Methylomagnum ishizawai: one gene and its partners. The protein of the gene in region 2 interacts with the protein of the main gene of each other region in a pairwise test. Links are inferred from orthologs where the notes say so. Each region holds a gene or a part of one and is shown on either strand. Other genes may lie near its edges.

Region 1 (7,189 bases), 2.3 Mb from region 2 along the record:
TTACGCAGGGCGGTGGTGGCGTCGCGCAGGGCGATTAGGGCACCCAGTTCCCAGTTGGGGATGTTGTCCAGCATCACGCTGGGCGGGAACACGTCGTTGGTCAGGAAGCCGCCCGGCTTGTGCAGCACGGTGTCGGCGATCTCGATCAAGGCGGTGGAATAGGTATAGCCCAAGGGCAATTCCTTGGGATTCTTGATATTGGCCGCTTCGGCCGCGACCTCGACCACGTCGAACCGGGCCGGCTCCCGGCTCCAATACCAGGAGATGCCGAGCATGACCAGTCCCACCACGCCGAAGAAAATGCCGACCTTCCAGGCCGTGCCCCGTTCGCGGAAGCTCTTGGCACCGAAAATACCCTTGGTGCCGGCGGTGGCGGAAGGGGCGGGGGAGGGCTGCTGATCGACATGCTCTGCTGGCGCTGACATGGTGGCGTCCTGGTGGCGGTTTCCCGAAGTGGGCGATTATAACTTAAAAGCGGGCGGGGTCCGTTAGCCTTGGCCGTCCTTGGCACGGTTTTTCTTGCGGGCGCGGGGATGGGCCTGGTCATAGACGCCGGCCAAATGCTGGAAATCGAGATGGGTGTAGACCTGGGTGGTGGCGAGATTGGCGTGGCCGAGCAATTCCTGCACCGCCCGCAAATCGCCGCTGGCTTCCAACAGATGGCTGGCGAAGGAGTGGCGCAGGCGGTGCGGATGCAGGTGTTCGGGAAAACCCTGCCGGAACTGCCAGCGGTCCAGGCGGACCTGGACCGTGCGCACCGAGATGCGCCGCCCCAACCGGCTGACGAACAAGGCGGTTGCCTTGGCATCGGCATAGGCGGGACGGAGGTCCAGCCAGCGTTCCAGGGCGGCGAGGGCCGGACCGCCCACCGGCACCATCCGCGATTTATCGCCCTTGCCATGCCGGATCAGCACTTGGCCCGCGTGCCGGTCCACATCGTACAGGTCCAACCCGGTCAATTCGGACAGGCGCAGGCCGGAGGAATAGAACAATTCCCACATCGCCAGATCGCGGATATCCAGTACGTCCTCGGCGGGCGCGTCCAGGAGTCCGGTGAGTTGGTCCGCGTCCAGGGGCTTGGGGAGTGTCTTGGGGGCTTTGGGGGCGCGGATGCCCTGGGCCGGGTTGCGCTTGGCCTCGCCGCGTTTGACCAGGAAGGCGAAGAAGCCCCGGATCGCCGACAGTTCCCGTTGCAGGCTGCGGCTGGCGATGTCGTCGCGGTGGCGCAGGGCGATATGCTCGCGGAGCTGGGCGGGTTCCAACCGGGTCCAATCGGCGATGTCCTTGCCCGCGCAGTATTCCCGCAGGCGCGCGAGGTCGTGGGCATAGCCCTCGACCGTGTGCGGCGAGGCGCGGCGCTGGAACCTCAGGCTATCGAGGAAAGCCGCGACTTGCCGGTCCGCCAGGGCGTCCATCGGGTTTCAATCCAGGATCAACGCGGCCAGCCGGGCCGAGACGATCTCGCCCATCTGGGCCAGGAAGAACGAACCCATACCCGGTTGATAGCGCTGGGGGTCGCGGCTGCCGATGGCCAGCACGCCCTTGAAACCGGCATGGCGCAAGGGCACGAAGGCGCAGGAGGCCGCTTCCCCGCCATGGGCGCCGAACAACGATCCGCCCTCGTGCGGAGCGAGGCCGAGGCAATGGGGTTCGCCATCCTCCAGCGCCGGGGTCCATAAGGGCGTGTCGCCGGAGAGCGCGAGGTCGGCGATGGGGCTGTCGAATGCGGGGTTGGCGATACGGACCGCCACGAAATCGGCCTGGAAATATTCGTGCAAACCCCATTTCAGCCCGGCCAGGGCGTCCTCCAGGCCGCGGGCGTCGATCAAGGTCAGGGTCAGGCGGTGGAGGCGTTCGCGCAGGACTTCGTTGTCGCGGGCGACATGCAGGATTTCGGCCATTTGCTGCTGCAAGCGCTGGTCGCGTTCCCTAAGGATTTGGATTTGCCGGGTGATGAGCGACACGGCCTCCCCGCAGGGATGGGGGATTTTCAGGCTTTCCAGCAAGGTCAGATGGTGTTTGAAGAACTCGGGATGCTTTTGGAGATAGGCTTCCACCTCGCGGGCGGTGGTTCGGATTCTTTCCTTGCGTTTGGCGGTTTCGGCGCTCATGCGGGGATTTCCCCCTCGAATACGGCGACCGCCGGGCCGCTCATCAGCACCGGCGAACCCCGGCCCGCCCAGGCGATGTCCAACGCCCCGCCGGGAAGATCGACCCGCACCGGGCTGTCCAGCCAAGCGCGCTCCATTCCCACCACCACGGCTCCGCAGGCGCCGCTGCCGCAAGCCAGGGTTTCCCCCGAACCGCGCTCGAACACCCGCAGGCGGATGTGGCTCCGCTCCACGATTTCCATGAAGCCGATATTGGCCCGTTCCGGGAACAGGGGATGGCTTTCCAGGCGCGGACCCAAGGCCGCGACCGGGGCGCTGTCCACGCTCTCCACCCGCAGCACGGCATGGGGATTGCCCATCGACACCGCGCCGAATTCCCAAACCGTGCCGTCGATCTCGACCGGATAGGCCAAGGCTTCGGTTTCCGCCCGCAAGGGGATTTGGGCCGGGGCGTGGCGCGGTACGCCCATGTCCACCGTGACCGAGCCGTCCGGGCGCGGACGCAGGATCAAGCGGCCCGCCTGGGTATCGACCCGGATTTCGTCCTTATCGCACAGGCCCTGGTCCAGCACGAAGCGGGCGAAACACCGCGCCCCGTTGCCGCATTGGGCGACTTCGCCGCCATCGGCGTTGAAGATGCGGTAGCGGAAATCGGCGTCGGGGCTTTGGGCAGGTTCGACGACGAGGATTTGGTCGCAGCCGATGCCGAAATGGCGGTCGGCCAGGAAGCGCATCCGTGCGGGCGAGAGGTCCACGGCTTGGCGCACGGCGTCGATCACCACGAAGTCGTTGCCCAAGCCCTGCATTTTGGTGAATTTCATAGGATTCGCTTCAGCCGGGCAGGATTTCATCGCGGAACAGGTCGGCCAGGGTTTCCCGCTGGCGGACCAGGATGGCTTGCCCGCCATCGACCAATACTTCGGGCGGGCGGGGCCGCGAGTTGTAATTGGAACCCATGCTGGAGCCATAGGCCCCCGCCGAGCGCACCGCCAGCAAATCGCCTTCCCGGATCGCCAACTCGCGTTCCTTGCCCAGGAAGTCGCCGGTTTCGCAGACCGGACCCACGATGTCGTAGACCTGGGCCGGGACCGCGTCCGTGGGCTTTACCGGCAGGATGGTTTGATAGGCATCGTACAGGGCCGGGCGGATCAAATCGTTCATGGCCGCATCGACGATGGCGAAGTTTTTGAAGCGGTTGGATTTGAGATATTCCACCTTCGTCAGCAACACGCCGGCATTGCCGACGATGGCGCGGCCCGGTTCCATCAGGATTTCGTAATCGGTCCCGGCCAGGAGTTCGGACAGGGCGGAGGCGTAGTCGGAAGGTTCCGGCGGGCGCTCGTCGCTATAGCGGATGCCGAGGCCGCCGCCGATATCGAGGTGATGGATGGCGATGCCGTCCCCGCGCAATTGCTCGGCCAGCCGCAGCACCCGCGCCAGGGCGTCGATGAAGGGCTCGACCTCGGTCAATTGCGAGCCGATGTGGCAATCGATGCCGACCACTTCGAGATTCGGCAGGCGGGCGGCGTGGCGGTAGCACGCGCGGGCTTCTTCGATATCGATGCCGAATTTGTTTTCCTTGAGTCCGGTGGAGATATAGGGGTGGGTCTTGGCGTCCACGTCCGGGTTGACGCGCAGGGAGATGGGGGCTTTCACGCCCAGTTCCCCGGCGATGCGGTCGAGGCGGTCGAGTTCGCCCGGCACTTCGACATTGAAGCAGCGGATGCCCACTTGTAGCGCCCGGCGCAATTCGTCCTCGCGCTTGCCCACGCCGGAAAACACCACCTTGGCCGGGTCGCCGCCCGCCGCCAACACCCGTTCCAATTCGCCGACCGAGACGATATCGAAGCCCGAGCCCAGTTTCGCCAGCACGTTCAACACGGCGAGGTTGGAATTGGCCTTGACCGCGTAGCACACCAGATGCGGGCGCTCGCCGAAAGCCCGGTCGAAGGCCCGCCAATGGCGTTCCAGGGTGGCGCGGGAATAGATATAGCAGGGGGTGCCGAAACGCTCGGCGATGGCGCGGAGCGGCACGGATTCGGCGTGGAGTTCGCCGTCGCGGTATTCGAAATGGTCCATCAGAATTGTTCTTGTTGCGGGAAGGATTGTTCCACGGTGTCCGGTTGATCCGGCTTTTGGCTGGTGGCCGGAGCGGGGGAGGGCGTGGTTTTCTTGGGCTTGGCGGCCACGGGTTGGCGTGGCGGGGGACGTTCCAGGTAGAGCGGCCCTTTTTGTCCGCAGCCTTGGGCCAGCAGGGCCGAGAGGCCGAGGGCGGCGGCGAGGGCGGCGCGGCTTTGGGATGGGGTCATGGGTGTTCTGGCGTGACGATCCGGTGAAGGAGAAGGCGGGCATTCTAAAGCAAAAGCGGGCTTTTTGGGGGAGGCGGGGCGGTGGGCAATGGTGGGCATGTACCCATGCCCACCCTGACCGCATCCGATGATGCTGCGCGGCGGGCTTGATCTACGGCGAACCGGGGCGTGCGGATCGGTCCTGGAGGGCTTTCGCGACCTCCGGGCGGGAGAGTTCGTAAGCCCAGATGTCGAATTTTTCCAGGATGTGCTTACCAAAGCTCGTGGTCAGGGCGACATCGGCGGCATCCCGGCCCCGGGCCATCAAAACCCGCCCCACGCGGGGAGTATTGTTGCGGGAGTCGAAAGTATGCCATTCCCCTTCCAGAAACACCTCGAACCAGGCACTGAAATCCATGGGCGGGACCACCGGCACGTGAATATCGCCAAGATAACCGGTGGCATAACGGGCGGGAATGCCCATGCATCGGCAGAAGGTGATGGCGAGATGGGTATAATCCCGGCATACCCCCCTTTGGTCCTTGAAGGTATCATAGGCGGTGCGGTCGCAGCGGGCGGCTTCGTGGGCGAAGGTGACGTGGTTATGTACCCAGTTGCAAATAGCCTGCACCCGTCCCCATCCTGTCGGCCCATGTCCGAAAAGCTCCCAGGCGACATCCGATAATTTCTCGATCTCGCAATAACGGCTGCCCAGCAGATAAAGCAGGGTATCGGTCGGAAGTTCGTGGATGGTATGTTGACGGGCCTCCGGTTTCAGGATATCCGGTAAACCGCCATCCACCACGATGGTATCGTTCTTGAGATGCAAGCGCCCGCCGGGACAGAAGGCCCGTGCGCACCGGTTCCCATAGATGTCTGTGAATTCCTCGATAGTGATGGCGGGATCGCTGCTCAAGCGCTCGGGCATCATTAAAAACGACGACCGCTCGGGATGCGTGTAGAGCATCAGGATCATTTCTGTGGGCTGGGGAAACGAATAGGCGATATCGAAACCGATTCTAATAAACATGGAATACTCGGGGGATTATAAGGATTGGCCCGATGAGTGGGCCGGGCTTTGGCAGGGCTGTTGGGCTTTGGGTATGGCCTGGTCGCGGCTGGCCAAGGGCTACTATGTTTACCGCGTTGCCATAAACCTCAGGAAGTCGGGCAGTTTCCTCCCCGGCTTTTCGCCATCCAGCAAGCAGGGTGGACTGGTATTCCCGGCCCACCACGAGGCTTGGAGATGGTGGGCGTGATAGGGTCATTCTACTCGCTTTTATCGTATCAGTGGGCTATTTTAAAACCACAATCACATTCACCGCTTCCATCCAAACCCTATTTTTCCCGGACCCGTACCCAATAGGTTCGCGCCGGTGTCAAGCCTTGCAAAAGGATAGGGGGACTGGTGGCGGAAGTCCGGGCAGGGCTCCATCAGGGCCGGACCGCCTTGGCCCGTGTTTCCCAATGCGCTTTGGTTCGTGCCCGGCAAGCGGCGCGTTCCAGGTCGGCACAGCCCACCTCGGCCAGGAAACCGGCCATCCCATCCTCCGGGATGAACCAACGCGGATCGTGGCCGCTGCTCAGGAGCTTGCCGTCGAGATGGTCGAGTTCCTGTTGGAACACCACGGCCTCGCCATCGGCGAGGGTTTCGCGGTGTTCCGCGCCGTCCGGGGTTTGATAGCGGAGGGTGATTTTTGCCGGTCTATCGGTGTAGCGGTAGCCCCAAGGCACGGATAAACAGCGCTCCCAGGCACCAAGGCGTTGGGCCGAGGCGGCGATGCGCCGGGGATTGAGGAAGGCTTGGAATTCCCCACCGGCTTCGCGCCGCAGCAGCGCGACCCTGACCGGAACGCCGATCTGGACCGCCGCCAAACCCATGCCGTGCATGGCTGTGACCGTGCCGCGCATATCGGCGATCAAGGCGGGCAGTTCCGGGCTGTCCGGCGCGATGGGCCGGCTGGGCTGTTCCAGACGGACGCGCTGTTCCGGGATGTCCACATTGAGCGTCGTGGCCATGCCGGCTTGGGCGCGGTGGCGTAGGTATTCGATCTCTGCGGGCGTCAGTCCACCATCGGCATGGCAGGTCGCCGCCATGAGTGGAAGGGCGAGCGCCAATCCAGGGAAAGGGGTGCGGGGCATGGGGATTGTTTCCATGGCAAGGCTTCAGCCTGGGTTCAGCCGAGGCAAGTATAAATGTGCGTGCGGTAGCGCCAATGTCCGGCTTTTTCCACCACACCTATCAAGAGCAATCGTCATGAAACCCCCGGTCCTGTGTTTTCTGGTCCTGCCCGCGCTGGCCTTGATGGCTTCCGGTTGCGCCGAGTATGGCGGCGGTGGCTATGGGGCGCGGCGGGCCTATCCGGGTGGCTATTATGAAACCCAAAGTTATCCTGGTTATTCCGGGTATCCGGTTTATTCGGCCCCGGCCGGATATGCCTATCCCAATGCTGGATATTACGAGGAAAGGCGATACCACGGCGACCATGAGGATCATGGCCGGCGCGAATGGCGGCGGACACCGCCGCCGCCGCAACCACCCACGGCCCGGCAAAGGCTGGATGCGGTGGAACGGGAAATGCGCCACGACCGGCGGCAATACCAACAGCAAAGCCAGCACCTCGACCAGCGCCAACAGCAGCGGGAGCAGCGCTTGGATCATCGGCTGGACCGGGCCGAAGAGCGGAGGCTGGGATACCTACGGCACCACCAAGCCCCCCCATCGGCTTTGGAGGCCGAGCGCCAGCAATTCCAACAGTATCGGGATTTCGCGACCCAAAGGCTAGAACG
Region 2 (7,248 bases):
CTCCGGCCCACCGCCATCGGCGTTACGGAAGAACGGCTCGAAAATCGCGGCCAAGCGCTCCTCGGGCACGCCCGGTCCCTGGTCCAACACCGCCAGCCGCACCCGCCGCGCATCGCTGGCCGCGTCGATTTCCAGGGTGACGCGGCCACCGGGCAGGGTGTGCTTGACCGCGTTGCGCACGATGTTCTCGATGGCCCGGTAGATCAATTCGCCATAGCCGCGGACCGGGATTTCGCCCAGTTCGGGACAGACCACGGCCACATCCTTGGCGGCGGCCTCGAAACGGGCATCCTCGACGATGGACTCGACCAACTCACCCAGATCGACCTCCTCCACCCGCGCCCCCGGCATCCCGGCCTCCAGCCGCGACAGGGTCAGCACCTCGCCGACCAGGGCGTCGAGCCGCCCGGCCTCGCGCTCGATGCGGCCCAGGCTGGCCCCGGCCTGGTCCGGCCGCTGCCGGGCCAAGCCCACCGCCGCCTGCAAGCGGGCCAGGGGCGAACGCAACTCATGGGAGACATCGTGCAATAACCGCCGCTGGGCCTGGACCAGATGGCCGATACGCTCGGCCATGTGGTCGAAATGCCGCCCCAGGTCGGCCAGTTCGTCGCGGCGGCGGCCCATGTCCGGCCCGGCGCGGGTTTCCAAACGGCCCTGCGACAGCGCGGCGAAGGCCGAGCGCAAGTGCCGGATCGGCTTGGACAGATACCACGCCAGCCACGCGCTGAACAACAGGCTGGTCAAGGCCCCCGCCACGCCCAGCACCAGCCAGGGCGGTGGCCTGCCATGCCGATACGGCGGGAGCGGCGGCGGTTCGTCGGGGAGCGCTTCGGGCACGGGCATGAACAACAAATAGCGGTGGCCGTCCTGGGCCGGGATTTCCCGGATCTGCCGGGGATAATCCCCGGTCCGCGCCCAGAGCCGGGCTTGTTCCAGCGACTCCGGGGCCAAAGCCCGGCCCAGGAGGTCGCGGCCCCGTTCGTCCACCGCGTAGACCGGCGACCCCCGCCCTTCGCCGGCCTCGGCCAGGAAATCCCGCAACGCCGCAAGCCCGCCCCAGCGCAGCACATCGGCCGCGGCCCCCACCCCCAGGGCGGCATGTCCGCGCACCGACACCCCACCCATGGCCTCGCGCTCGCTGCGATGATGCCAGGACACCAGCGCCCCGACCCCCGCCGCCGCCGTGACCTGGGCCAGCCAGATCGCCAGGAACAGTTTCCAGAACAATTGGCCCATGGCTTCACTCCTTCACGAACAAATAGCCCCGGCCCCGCACCGTCTGGATCCAGGATTCGCCGTCCGGCCTCGCGCCGAGTTTCTGCCGGATGCTGCTCATATGGACATCGATGCTGCGGTCGAAACGGGCCAGGGGCCGGCCCAGGGCGGCTTCGGACAATTCGCCCTTGCCCACCACCTGGCCGGCCTGGCGGGCCAGGATTTCGAGCAGGTTGAATTCGGTGCTGGTCAGGTCCAAGGGGCGGCCCTCCCAGGACACGGTGCGTTTATGCGGATGCAGGACCAGGGGACCGACCGCGAGCGTGGCGTCGGCTTCCGGGGCGCCCTGGGTACGGCGCAGGATGGCGCGGACGCGGGCGGCCAATTCCCTGGGAGTGCAGGGCTTGGGCACGTAGTCGTCGGCCCCGAGTTCCAGCCCGAGGATGCGGTCCAGGTCGTCGCCCTTGGCGGTGAGCATCAAGACCGGCAACCGGCTGTGCAGGCGGATCCGGCCCAGCGCCTCGATGCCGTTCATACCGGGCATCATCACGTCCAGCACCACCAGGGCATAGCGGCCCGACAAGGCCGCCTCCACCCCGCTGGCCCCGTCGTGCAGCGTCGTCACCGCGAAGCCCTCACCCCGCAGGTATTCCGCCAGCATCCCCGCCAGTTCCGCATCATCATCGATCAACAACAAGTTCATGGTTCGTCTTCCCGTGGATGGCCGCTCCGATGATAGCCAAAGCCCATCCGCCCGGAGGTCGCGGACCCTGGGTTTTACATAGTTTTACATTGGGCTTAACCCCCGTTTACGCAGGCTGCGGGAATACTTACCGCCACAGGGGAGGCATACCGCGAACCCCTATCCTCCACGAGGCAATCCCCATGAAGACCCGTCCTATCCTACGCCGCATCCTCCTGTCCGCCTGCCTGCTCGGCCTGCCCTGGGCCGCGTCGGCCAATCCGCCCAACTGCGCGTTCGAGGGCCACGGCGGCAAACCCGGCTTCTCCCCGGACCGGCTGCCTCCGTTCCTGAACGGCATCGCCCTCGACGAGGCCCAGAAAACCAAGATCGCCGAACTGCTCAAGACCCAGGGCGAAGCGCTCCGCGGCAAGGCCGAAACCGGCCACCAAGCCCGTAAGAAGCTGATGGAACTGGCGTTCTCGTCCGACTACAGCGACGACAAGGCCAAGACCCTGGTCGAGGCCGACGCCCCGACCCTGATGGAAGTGGCGGTGGGCCACGCCCGCCTGGACCACGCGATCTTCGAACTGCTGACCCCGGACCAGCGGCGCCAAGCCCAGGAGAACATGACGAATTTCAAGGAGCGCTTTGGCAAACCCTAAGGTCCGGCCCCGGAGTTCCCCATGGAACGTTTGATCCATCTCTGGCTGCTGGTCAACGGCGCTGTGTTCGTAGGGCTACTGATGTGGTCGGTCAAATTGGCCCGGCGTGAGCGCATCCAGCGCCCCTGACCGGACCCCGGACCCGTCGGCGAAACAACCCATCCCAACAATCCCCCCGCAATCCTGGGCGGGTCCGGTCGAACCGGCTCCCGCCCACGCTTCCCGCCGGGTTGTGAAGCCTTCCCCATCCAGATTAAACTCCCCCGCAAAGACCGGGCCTCGGGCCCGGTATGGGCGTGGCCGCGCGATATGGATTCTTTCCGATCCCAGGCCCGGCCCGATCCAGGACAGAAGCAGCCCAAGCTGACAGCCCCCCGAACCATCATGCCCCCGCCCGTTTCCCGCCCCAACGCCAGCCCCGGCCCGGAACCCCCGACCTCCGGCCATCCCAGGCCGGGGGGCCGATCCGCCGGGTTCCGGGCTTGAAACGGACGCCGATTCCCATCCCACCGCCCCCAACCTCCCGCCTTGCCGGCGGGCCGGGGCGGCGCATCCCTCGACACATAGGCCCTTTATGCGAAGAATGATCGAAGCGCGCATCGTCAACGACTTGCTGGGCGATAGCGTCCCGCTGCCCACCTACGCCACGGATGGATCAGCCGCCATCGACCTCCGCGCCTGCATCGCCGAACCCGTGACCCTCGCGCCGGGTGGCCGGTGTTTGATCGGCAGCGGGCTGGCGCTCAATATGATGGACCCCGGCCTGGTCGCCATCGTGGCCTCGCGTTCGGGGCTATCCTTGAAGCACGGCGTCCGCGTCGCCCAAGGCATCGGCGTGATCGACGCCGACTACCATGGCGAGATCGGCGTGATCCTGGCCAACGATGGCGGCGAACCCTATACCGTGCGACCGGGCGAGCGCATCGCCCAACTGATGTTCCAACCCGTGGTACAGGTCGAACTGGGCTTCGTCGCCGCCTTCTCGACCACCACCGGGCGGGGCGCGGGCGGCTTCGGCCATACCGGCCAGTCGTAGACACCGCCGCCCCGGCCCCGAACCGCCGTGGATGCCGCCCGCTTCCAGACCCGTGCCGCTTTGAGGAGACCCGATGAGACCCTGCGCAGCGCCCCCGCCCACACCCGCCCAGGCCGGACCGGACGGTGTCCGATGAAACCCAAGTTCAAATTCACCTTCAAGCCCAAGCGCGATTCCGAAAGCGGGCCCCGCCTCGACCTCGCCCGGCTCTTCGCGGGACTCGGCGGTTTGTCCTTGCTCGGACTTGTGGGCAGCGCTTGGGGACTCTACACGCTCGCCATCCAGGGACAGGAAACGGCCAGCGTACAAGGCTCGCGCCAGGTCGCCGAAACCGCCGCCGCCCATCTCTCCCACGTCCTGGCCCTGAGCGGCGGCGTCCTGGAGCAGCAGGCCCAGGACCCCGATTACGCCCGCATCCTCGGCGGCGGGGAGCCCGACCGCATCCACGGCGCGGAAGAGCGGCTGACCCGCGCCCTGCCCGAAGCCCTGCTGGTGCGGCTGTTGCCCGACGGCCTCGACACGCCGGACGAGCAGCGCGCCCCCCACATGGGCTATGCCGATTTGGACATGGTGCGGCAGGCGGCTTCCAAACCGATGCCGCCCACCCTGCACGCCGCCAACACGCCGGACGCCCATATCGCCCTGGCCAAGCCCCTGGCCGGAGGCAACGGGGTGGTCCTCGCCAGCCTCGCGCCCAAGCTCGCCACCGCCGCCCTGCCCAAGCTGGACCGGGGCGGCCTGGAACTCAAGCAGCAAAACCTCAGCCTCGCCTTCCAGGGCGAAACGGCGCTCAAGTCCACGCCGCCGGACGGCACGGTGCCGGTGCCCGGCACGCCCTGGACCCTCTCCTATTGGGGAGCGCATGCCGATGGGACGGAACTGCCTTGGTTCCTGGGCTACGCCGGGTTGGCGGCCTTGCTCGTCGTGGCCGGGGTTTATCTCGCCCAGCGCTGGGCCATCGCCGCCCTGCGCCACGACCAGGACAATATCGTCCTGATGGTGCGTGACACCCTCTCCGGCAAGGGGCCACGGCGCTACCCGCTCCGGCTCAAGGATACGCTGCGGCTGGCGTTGCAACTGGAGCAATTGAAAGGGCCGCCGCCCGTGCCCCAAGCCCCGTCCGAATCCGGCCTCCCGGCACCGCTGCCGACCCCTCCCGCCGACGTTCCGTTCAATCCTTTCGCTATCGCGCTGGGAGAACCCGAGATCACCGAATTGCCCGCGGTCGAAGTCCCCGCCGCCGCCGCCACGCCCACAGCGCCTGCCATCAGCCTCGACCCCGCCCTGTTCCGCACCTACGACATCCTGGGCACGGCGGGCGCGAACCTCAGCGCCGAGACGGTGCAACTGCTGGGCCGGGCCATCGGCAGCGAAATCCGCGAGCGCGGCGAATACACGGTGGTCATGGGCCGCGATGGCCGCGCCTCCAGCCTGGAACTGGCCCAGGCATTGGGCCGGGGCTTGACCGCCAGCGGTTGCTCGGTAATCGACGTGGGGCGGGTGCCGACCCCGGCCTTGTATTTCGCCCTGCACGCGCTGGGGCTGGAATCGGGCGTCATGCTCACCGGCGGCGACGCGCCGTCCGACCAGAACGGCCTGAAGCTGCTCATCGGCGGCGAGCGCCCGGACCGCGACGGCCTCTTGAAGCTCAAGGAACGCGTCGAACACAATCAACTCGCCAGCGGCACCGGGATGTTGGAGGCGCAGAACATCCTGCAAGACTACGTCGAGAGCATCGTCCACGACACCCAGTTGGGCCGCGAGATGAAGGTCGTGATCGATTGCGGCAACGGCGTCACCGGTTTCTTCGCCTCCGATTTGTTCCAGGAAATCGGCTGCCAGGTGTTGCCGCTCTACACCGAGGTCGATGGCACCTTCCCCAACCATTTCCCCGACCCCAGCCAAGCCGGCAACCTCGCCACCTTGATCCGCGCCGTGCGCCAGGAACGGGCCGACCTGGGGCTGGCCTTCGACAGCGACGGCGACCGGCTGGGCGTGGTGGATTCCTCCGGCAAGATCATCTGGCCGGACCAGCAGATGATGCTGTTCGCCGCCGACGTGCTGTCGCGCCAACCGGGTTCGGACATCGTGTTCGACGCGCAATGCACCCGCCACCTCGCCAGCCACATCGTCCGCAACGGCGGACGGCCCTTGATGTGGAAGGTCGGCGCGGTGCCGCTCCACAACAAGCTCAAGGAGACCGGGGCGCTGCTGGCCGGGGATTTGGCCGGGCATTTCTTCTTCAAGGAACGCTGGTCCGGCTTCGAGGACGGACTGTACGCCGCCGCCCGTTTGCTCGAAATCCTGTCCGGCGACCCGCGCCCCACCGCCCAGGTGTTCGCGGAACTGCCGGAGAGCGTCAAGCTCCCGGAACTGCGCATCAACATGTCCCACGCGGATAAACCCCGGTTCCTCGAAAAAGTCCGCGCCCAGGCCGAATTCACCGATGCGCGGATCACGGATATCGACGGGCTGCGGGTCGATTTCGCCGATGGCTGGGGCTTGGTGCGCGACGATCCCGACAGCCCGACCCTGGCGCTGCGCTTCGAGGCCGACAACCCCGACACCCTCCTGCGCATCCAGGGCGAATTCAAAACCCTGCTGCAAAAGGTCAAACCCAAGCTTTCCTTCCCCCTATCGCTCTCGGAGAGGCCCGACCCCTGATGAAACTGCAATCCGCCCTGGAAACCACGTCCGCTTCCCAAATCGCCCATGTCCTGATCGAGGCGCTGCCCTATATCAAGCGCTTCAAGGGCAAGACCCTGGTGGTGAAATACGGCGGCAACGCCATGACCGACGAGCGCCTGAAGCAGAGCTTCGCCCGCGACATCGTGCTGCTCAAGCTGGTGGGCATCAACCCGGTGGTGGTGCATGGCGGCGGGCCGCAGATCGGGAACCTATTGCAGCGGTTGGGCAAGACCAGCGAATTCGTGCAGGGGATGCGGGTGACCGACGCCGAGACCATGGACGTGGTGGAGATGGTGCTGGGCGGTTTGGTCAACAAGGAGATCGTCAACCTCATCAACCAGCACGGGGGCCGGGCGGTGGGCCTGACCGGCAAGGACGGCGATTTGGTGCGGGCGGAAAAGATCGCCCTGACCCAGCTCGCGCCGGGGGCGGACGAACCCGAACTCATCGACATGGGCCATGTGGGCCGGGTCAAGAGCATCGACCCCAGCATCGTCGATACCCTGGTGCGGGGCGATTTCATCCCGGTGATCGCGCCCATCGGGGTGGGCGACGATGGTTTCTCCTACAACATCAACGCCGACCTGGTGGCGGGCAAGATGGCCGAGGTGTTGAAGGCCGAGAAACTGATGCTGCTGACCAACACGGCGGGCATCCTGGACAAGCAAGGCGGCTTGCTGACCGGGCTGTCGCTGGCGGAGGTGGAGGATTTGATCGCCGACGGCACCATCAGCGGCGGGATGATCCCCAAGGTGCGCTGCGCCACCGACGCGCTGAACGGCGGGGTGGCCAGCGCCCACATCATCGATGGCCGGGTCGACCATGCCGTGCTGCTGGAACTGCTGACCGACCGGGGGATCGGCACCTTGCTGCTGCGGCGCTAGCGGCAAGCCCCCGGCCTGGCGGGTTCAACGGGGCACGGACGCGGAACCGCCGCCCGCCAGCCCCGCCTCGATATACGG
Region 3 (7,176 bases), 330 kb from region 2 along the record:
AGGCGTGTAGTAGCGGGCCGTGGTCAGCTTGACCGCTCCGCCATTGCTGGTCGGCAGGATGGTCTGCACCGAGCCTTTGCCGAAGGTCTTTTCGCCCATGATGATGGCGCGTTTGTGGTCTTGCAGGGCACCGGCCACGATCTCCGAGGCCGAGGCCGAACCGGAATTGATCAGCACCACGATGGGGGCGCCGTTCAGTACGTCGCTGGGGGTGGCGTTGAACCGCATCTTGGAATCCTCGACCCGGCCATCGGTGTAGACGATCAGGCCGTCGTCGAGGAAGGCGTCGCTGACCGCGACTGCCGCGTTGAGGACGCCGCCGGGATTGTTGCGGAGGTCCAGCACCAGCCCTTTCAACTCGCCGTTCTTGCGTAAATCGCCGAGGGCTTCGAGGACGTTGTCGCCGGTCTTGGATTGGAAGCTGGTGATGCGGACATAGCCATAGCCGTCTTCCAGCAAGCGGCTCTTGACGCTTTTCACCTTGATGATGTCGCGCACCAGCTTGATCTTGATCGGCTGTTCCACGCCTTCGCGCACGATGGTCAGCACGATGGGGCTGCCGGGTTCGCCGCGCATGAGCTTGACCGCGTCGTTGAGGCTCATGCCCTTCACCGGCTTGTCGTCGAGGCGGATGATGAGATCGCCGGCCTTGACGCCGGCCTTCTGGGCCGGGGTGTCGTCGATGGGCGAGATCACCTTGACGAAGCCGTTCTCCATGCCGACCTCGATCCCCAAGCCCCCGAACTGGCCGGTGGTGCCGACCTTGAGTTCGTTGTATTGCTCCTTGTCGAGATAGGCCGAATGCGGGTCGAGTCCGGTCAACATGCCGCGGATGGCGTCTTCGAGCAGTTTGTCGTCGGTGACGGGCTCGACGTAATCCTGGCGGATGCGCCCGTAAACCTCCGAGAAGGTCTTCAATCCCTCGAAAGGAATCGAGTTCACGTCGCCCCCGGCTTCTTTCTCGGCCAGCGCGCTGCCGCCGAGGCTGATCGTAGCGCCGAGCGCGACGCCTAGGGTAAGGGTTAGAAGATTTCTCTGTCGCAACATAGGTTTTCCCGTCAACAAAAACGCCACGAATTTACAAGGGCCATCAATGGGCGCGGTTGCACCATGGCAGGGGGTTGACCGCCCGGCCCTGTTCCCGGATTCCGAAATAAAGGGCGGGTTCCGCCCGGCCGCCGCTGGTGCCGACCGTGGCGATCACCTCGCCCGCCGCCACCCGTTCCCCTACTTCTTTGTTCAAGCTTTGATTGTAAGCATACAGGCTCATTACCCCGTCGCCATGATCGACGATGGTGAGCAAACCGTAACCGCGCAACCAGTCGGAATAGACCACTTGGCCTTCCGCGACGGCCCGCACCGGGGTGCCTTCCTCGGCGGCGATCAACAGGCCGTCCCAGCGACCGTTCATCCGGGGGCTGCCGAATTGTCCGACCAGGCGGCCCTGCACCGGGCAGGTCGGATGGGCGTCGGGGGCGGGGGAGGGCGGGTGGAGGTCGTCATTCCCGGTCGGGGGCGCGGTTTCCAGCGTGGTCAATAAGTCCCGCAGGTGTTGCTCGTCTTCCTGGAGCCGCCGGAGTTCGGCGTCCTTGTCGCGGAGTTGGTGTTCCAACTGGGCCAGGAGGCCGCGCCGTTGGCGCCTCGATTCTTCCAGTGCGTGGCGTTCTTCGAGGATGTGCTGGCGGGTCTCGTTGAGACGTTGCGTTTCCTGTGAAAGTTCATCGCCCAGGCGTTGGGCGGCGGCCAGCTCGCGGTCGATCTCTTGCAGCAGCGCGGCCCGGGCCAAATTCAAATATCGATAATAGGCTAACACACGCGCGAGCCGGGCGGGTTCTTCTTGGTTCAAGAGGAGCTTGAGCCAATCGCGTTGGCCCAACCCGTAGGCGGCGCGGGCTTGTCCCGCCAGGGCGCGGTGCTGGCGTTCCACCGAGGCCAAGAGGGCGAGGCGCTGGCGCTTGAGGTCTTCCAGGCGTTGGGCGCGCTTCCGCGCTTCGGCTTCCAGCGTCTTGACGGCCTTGAAGGTCTGGCCGTGCTTGCGCTCGATATCGGCCAGTTGTTCGTCGAGCGCGGTTTTCTGGGTTTCCATCTCGTCGCGGGATTTCCGGGCCGAATCGAGGCGTTCCTGGACCGCTTCCAATTCCTGTTGGGGTTCCGCGCCGGGGGCCGCGGTGCCGGGTTTGGTGGACAGCGCGAGGCAAAGCAAGGCTAGGGCTGGCAGGGGCGACAAAACCTATCCGCCTCAAAGCGGTTGGGGGTGGGAAGGCACGGTCCGGGAGGAAGCGGCCCGGCGGGACGGGGTGCCCGAGTCCATGGTGCCGGGGCCGTGGGGACCGCTGTCGCCGCGGCCCATCGGGACGGCGGGTTTAGGCGGCTGCGACTTCAAAGTATAATCCCTCGCTTGGTTCAAGCCCGGTGATCCCGGAAACCCGCCGGACACGGCAAATACCAAGGGCGATTCTAACCTTTTTTCGCACGCTCGTCGTCTGCCGTGAAGGTGGTCCGCGGCGTCCACCGCTTACACGATGGGGGGCATACATGACCGGAACGCAGGAGAGATTGATCACGGAGGCGTCGGATATCGAGCAAGCGGCCAACTGCCTGAAAGCCATGTCCCACCCCTTGCGGCTCAAAATCCTGTGTGTCCTGGGCAAGGACAAGGTCAGCGTCCAGGAGATCGTCGAGCAGGTCGGCACCACCCAAAGCAACATTTCCCAACACCTGGGGATACTGCGGAACAAGGGCATCCTTGCCTGTAAGAAAGATGCCAACCGCGTTTACTATTATGTCGATGACCAACGTACCCTACAGTTGATCGAGCTGATGAGGGAATTGTTTTGTCACCGCTGATTCCATCCCGTATCGAGAATCCACCCTATGAACGTTACTTTTGATCGGCTCGTTGAATTTATCGGCAATCATTGGATCATGAGCAGCGGGCTGTTTATTGTTATCATCCTGCTGATCCAGGATTTTATCGAGAGCCTGACCCGCAAGCACAAGACCGTTTCACCCATCGAGGCCGTGGCCTTGATGAACGACGACAACACCTTGGTGCTGGATGTCCGCGAGCCGAACGAGTTCGACCAGGGCCATATCGAAGGAGCCCGCAATGTCCCCTTGGCGAAGCTCGAAAGCGCCTTGGAGCTTGAACCCCACAAGCAAAGCCCGGTGATCGTGACCTGCCAGTCGGGCACCCGTTCCCAGCCGGCCTGCAAGCAGCTGCTGGCCCAGGGCTTCACCCAGGTGTTCGAGTTGAGCGGCGGCATGTTGGCCTGGGAAGACCAGAAGCTTCCCGTGACCCGGAAGCGCGGCGGCAAGAAATAACCCCCCCTCAATCCCCATTTTTTAACCCCAGCATAGGAAAGCAAACCCCATGGCCGAAGCAAACGCGCAGCAGCCGGAACGCCAGTTCGCCCTGCAAAAGATTTACGTCAAGGATGTGTCGTTCGAGACCCCGCATTCCCCCGAGGTTTTCACCCTCAATTGGGAGCCCAAGGTCGAGTTCAACCTGGCGAGCAATGCCCAGCAGCTTCAGGAAGGTCTGTTCGAGGTCGGCCTGACCGTGACCCTGACCGTGAAGGTCGGCGACAAGACCGCTTATCTGGTCGAAATCTGCCAAGCCGGGATTTTTTCGATCCTGGGCTTCCAAGAGCAGGAATACGGCCACCTGCTCGGCAGCTATTGCCCCACCGTGCTGTTCCCCTACGCCCGCGAGGCGGTGTCCGATCTGGTCATCAAGGGCGGGTTCCCTCCGATGCTGCTGGCCCCGGTCAACTTCGACGCGCTCTACATGCAGCATCTCCAGCAATTGCAGCAGCAACAGGCGGAAGCCCCGACCAATCATTGAGGACGGGGTTGTCGCGCCATCATGGCTAAGGTATCGGTATTGGGGGCGGGTTCCTGGGGCACCGCGCTGGCGATCTTGCTGGCGCGGAACGGCCACGGGGTCAAGCTCTGGGGCCACCATCCCGCCCACATCGCGGCCCTCCAGGCCGAGCGCCTGAACCGGCGCTATCTGCCCGAAGTCCGGTTCCCCGCCTCCCTCCACCCCGTCGCGGAACTCCCCGCGGCGGTGGCGGAGTCCGAATTCCTCGTCGTCTCCGTACCCAGCCATGCCTTCGGGGCCTTGCTGGCCGAGGTCCGCCCCCATCTGCCGCCGCGGCCCCGCATCGCCTGGGCCACCAAGGGCTTGGAATTGGAAAGCGGGCGCTTGCTGCACGAGGTGGCGGCGGCGGTGTTCGGGCCGGACGTGCCGATGGCGGCGCTGTCCGGTCCCACTTTCGCGGGCGAGGTCGCCGCCAACCAGCCCACCGCCATGACCGTGGCCTCGAAAAATCCCGAATTCGCGGCGGCCCTGGTCAACCTCCTGCACAACGAGCGGTTCCGCGCCTATAGCAGCGACGATATCGTCGGCGTGCAATTGGGCGGGGCCACCAAGAACGTCCTGGCCATCGCCGCCGGGGTGGCGGATGGCCTGGGTTTCGGGGCCAATGCCCGCGCCGCCCTCATCACCCGCGGGCTGGCGGAAATGACCCGGCTGGGCCTGGCCCTGGGCGGCAAGCCCGAGACCTTCATGGGGCTGGCCGGGGTCGGCGATTTGCTCCTGACCTGTACCGACAACCAATCGCGCAACCGCCGGTTCGGTCTGGGCCTGGGCTGGGGCGAATCCAGGGCGGAGGTCGCCGCCCGCATCGGCCAGGAGATCGAAGGCATTCCCACGGCCAAGATCCTCCATGGCCTGGCCCGGAGCCATGGCATCGAGATGCCGATCACCGAACAGACCTACAGGATTCTTTACGAAGGACTCGCCCCCTTGGAAGCGGTACGGAACCTCCTGATCCGGGAGCCCAAGTCCGAAGCCTGGGCTTGATCCGGGGGCAACCCCGCAATCCCCGCTATGCTTTCCAGGAAGATCGACAAGGATGTCCCCCCCAGGCCGAGGCCGCCGCGCTCCGGCCACGGCCTTCCCGAACCTTGTTGATCCATCGATATAAAGCACGGAGTTCCGGCATCCATGACCCCATCCCAAGGCAACGGTCGGTCCAGTTTCGCGGAATCCGACCTGGGCAAGGCTTTCGCGGCCTGCAAAGGCTCGTTCATGTTCGCCGGATTCTTCAGCCTGTTCGTCAACCTGCTGTTGCTGGTGCCGTCGTTCTACATGATGGCGGTCTACGACAAGGTTATCGGTAGCGGCAGCGAATCCACCCTCTTCATGCTGACTTTGATCGCGGTATTCCTGTTCCTGGTGATGGGTGGGTTGGAATGGGTGCGCTCGCAAATCCTGATTTCCACCAGCACCCGGCTGGATCAATTGCTGGGGAACCGGGTGTTCGATTCGGTGTTCGCCCAGGCGCTGGCGACCGGCGGGCGGATGGCGACCGCCCAGCCTTTGGGCGATTTGCTGCAACTGCGCCAATTCCTGACCGGGCCGGGTTTGTTCGCCTTTTTCGACGCGCCTTGGATGCCGATTTATCTGGTGTTGATGTTCCTGTTCCATTGGGCCTTCGGCGCATTGGCGGTGGTGTCCGCCATCGTCCTGGGCGTGCTGGCGGTGTGGAACGAACTCGCCACCCGTTCCCATCTGGAACAGGCCAACCGCGAGGCGGCGGAGGCCAGCCAATTCACCCAGCGCAACCTCCGCAACGCCGAGGTGATCGAGGCCATGGGCATGCACGAACCGCTGCGTGCCCGTTGGCAACAGAAACAGGTGAAAATGCTGTCCCTGCAAGGCCACGCCAGCGCCAAGGCCGGCTTGATTAGCATGTTGGGGAAAACCTACCGCCTCACCATCCAATCGCTGGCCTTGGGTTTGGGCGCGTATCTGGCCTTGCACAAGGAAATCACGCCGGGCTTGATGATCGGTGGTTCCATCCTGCTGGGCCGGGCCTTGGCCCCTTTGGATTTGATGATCAGCAATTGGCGCGGTTTCCTCACCGCCCGCGAAGCCTATCACCGGCTGGACCGCTTGTTGGCGGCGGTGCCGGAGCGCCAACCCCCCATGCCCTTGCCCGCGCCGCAAGGCCGCATCGCCCTGGAACAATTGGTCATCGTCCCGCCCGGCGCCCAGGAGCCGGTCATCAAGGGCATCAACCTGGTGCTGGAACCCGGCACCCAACTCGCCATCATCGGACCCAGCGCCGCCGGCAAATCGACCCTGGTGCGCGGCATCCTGGGGCTATACCGCCCGGCCAAGGGCTGTGTGCGGCTGGACGGGGCCGATATCCTGCACTGGGACCGTAGGCAACTCGGCCAATACATCGGCTATCTACCCCAGGATGTGGAATTGCTGGACGGTACGGTCAGCGAGAACATCGCCCGCTTCGGCGAGATCGACCCGGAAAAAGTGGTCGCCGCCGCCAAGGCCGCCGGTATCCACGACATGATCCTGCGCCTGCCGCAGGGCTACGATACCCGGCTGCTCGGCAACGGCGGCGTGTTGTCGGCGGGACAACAGCAGCGCTTGGGGCTGGCCCGCGCCCTGCACGGCGATCCCCGCGTCGTCATCTTGGACGAACCCAATTCCAACCTCGACCAAGCCGGCGACATGGCTTTGATCGCCACCCTGGCCGAACTCAAGCGCCAGGGCAAGACCGTGATCGTCATCACCCATAGGACCAATATGCTGGCCCAGGTGGATAACGTGTTGATGCTGGTCGAGGGGCAGGTGGCCCTGTGCGGCCCCAGGGACGAGGTGCTGGCCAAGCTGAACCAACCCCAGCAAACCGCCCAGCCGCGCCCGGTCCAGCCCGCCGCGCCCGCCCGCATCGGGCAGGCCGCTTCCTCCTAATCCCGCAGCGAACCCTAGCCCATGTCATCCGTACCCAATACGACCCCGGCCTTGCCCGACGACGACCGTCCCGCCCGCCGCATCGGCCTCGTCACCGTGCTGCTGGTGTTCGGCGTGTTCGGCGGCTGGGCGGCCCTGGCCCCCCTGGACAGCGCCGCCCTGGCCCCCGGCGTCATCACGGTGGAAAGCTACCGCAAGACCGTCCAGCACCTCGAAGGCGGCATCATCGAGACCCTCCAGGTCCGCGACGGCGAAACGGTGAAGAAGGACCAAGTCCTCGTGACCCTCGACAACACCCAGCCCAAGGCCCAGCTCGAAGTGCTGCGCGGCGAGTACTACATCGCCGCCGCCCGCGAGGCCCGTTTGGTGGCCCAGCGCGACGGGTTGGC

Evidence for each region.
Region 1: the proteins of K5658_RS03500 (region 2) and lysA interact in binary tests that used the Escherichia coli proteins (3 or more experiments, as listed by UniProt). The link is inferred for Methylomagnum ishizawai from one-to-one orthologs.
Region 3: the proteins of K5658_RS03500 (region 2) and secB interact in binary tests that used the Escherichia coli proteins (3 or more experiments, as listed by UniProt). The link is inferred for Methylomagnum ishizawai from one-to-one orthologs.

What each region holds. Positions count from the first base shown.
Region 1 is NZ_AP019783.1:3,101,263-3,108,451, reverse strand. What follows is about bases 2,067-4,970. They hold lysA (diaminopimelate decarboxylase), read right to left. Parts: upstream 4,191-4,970; coding sequence 2,943-4,190; downstream 2,067-2,942. Other genes in these bases: K5658_RS14150 (transglutaminase-like domain-containing protein), read right to left, coding at 4,572-4,970; lptM (LPS translocon maturation chaperone LptM), read right to left, coding at 4,190-4,420; dapF (diaminopimelate epimerase), read right to left, coding at 2,108-2,932; K5658_RS14170 (DUF484 family protein), read right to left, coding at 2,067-2,111. In the rest of the region: K5658_RS14180 (DUF2333 family protein), read right to left, coding at 1-425; tyrosine recombinase XerC, read right to left, coding at 489-1,415; more of K5658_RS14170, read right to left, coding at 1,422-2,066; more of K5658_RS14150, read right to left, coding at 4,971-5,429; K5658_RS14145 (peptide deformylase), read right to left, coding at 5,834-6,541; K5658_RS14140 (hypothetical protein), read left to right, coding at 6,657-7,189. UniProt on the Escherichia coli protein: Specifically catalyzes the decarboxylation of meso-diaminopimelate (meso-DAP) to L-lysine. Is not active against the DD- or LL-isomers of diaminopimelate.
Region 2 is NZ_AP019783.1:778,430-785,677, reverse strand. What follows is about bases 80-3,042. They hold K5658_RS03500 (response regulator transcription factor), read right to left. Parts: upstream 1,919-3,042; coding sequence 1,241-1,918; downstream 80-1,240. Other genes in these bases: K5658_RS03495 (Spy/CpxP family protein refolding chaperone), read left to right, coding at 2,101-2,562; K5658_RS03505 (sensor histidine kinase), read right to left, coding at 80-1,236. Outside these bases: more of K5658_RS03505, read right to left, coding at 1-79; dut (dUTP diphosphatase), read left to right, coding at 3,137-3,598; K5658_RS03485 (phosphomannomutase/phosphoglucomutase), read left to right, coding at 3,731-6,262; argB (acetylglutamate kinase), read left to right, coding at 6,262-7,170; K5658_RS03475 (DUF4124 domain-containing protein), read right to left, coding at 7,195-7,248. UniProt on the Escherichia coli protein: Response regulator member of the two-component regulatory system CpxA/CpxR which responds to envelope stress response by activating expression of downstream genes including cpxP, degP, dsbA and ppiA.
Region 3 is NZ_AP019783.1:1,107,948-1,115,123, forward strand. What follows is about bases 2,220-5,110. They hold secB (protein-export chaperone SecB), read left to right. Parts: upstream 2,220-3,373; coding sequence 3,374-3,847; downstream 3,848-5,110. Other genes in these bases: K5658_RS05130 (murein hydrolase activator EnvC family protein), read right to left, coding at 2,220-2,227; K5658_RS05135 (ArsR/SmtB family transcription factor), read left to right, coding at 2,536-2,847; K5658_RS05140 (rhodanese-like domain-containing protein), read left to right, coding at 2,926-3,324; K5658_RS05150 (NAD(P)H-dependent glycerol-3-phosphate dehydrogenase), read left to right, coding at 3,866-4,870; K5658_RS05155 (type I secretion system permease/ATPase), read left to right, coding at 5,015-5,110. In the rest of the region: K5658_RS05125 (S41 family peptidase), read right to left, coding at 1-1,047; more of K5658_RS05130, read right to left, coding at 1,091-2,219; more of K5658_RS05155, read left to right, coding at 5,111-6,787; K5658_RS05160 (HlyD family type I secretion periplasmic adaptor subunit), read left to right, coding at 6,809-7,176. UniProt on the Escherichia coli protein: One of the proteins required for the normal export of some preproteins out of the cell cytoplasm. It is a molecular chaperone that binds to a subset of precursor proteins, maintaining them in a translocation-competent state.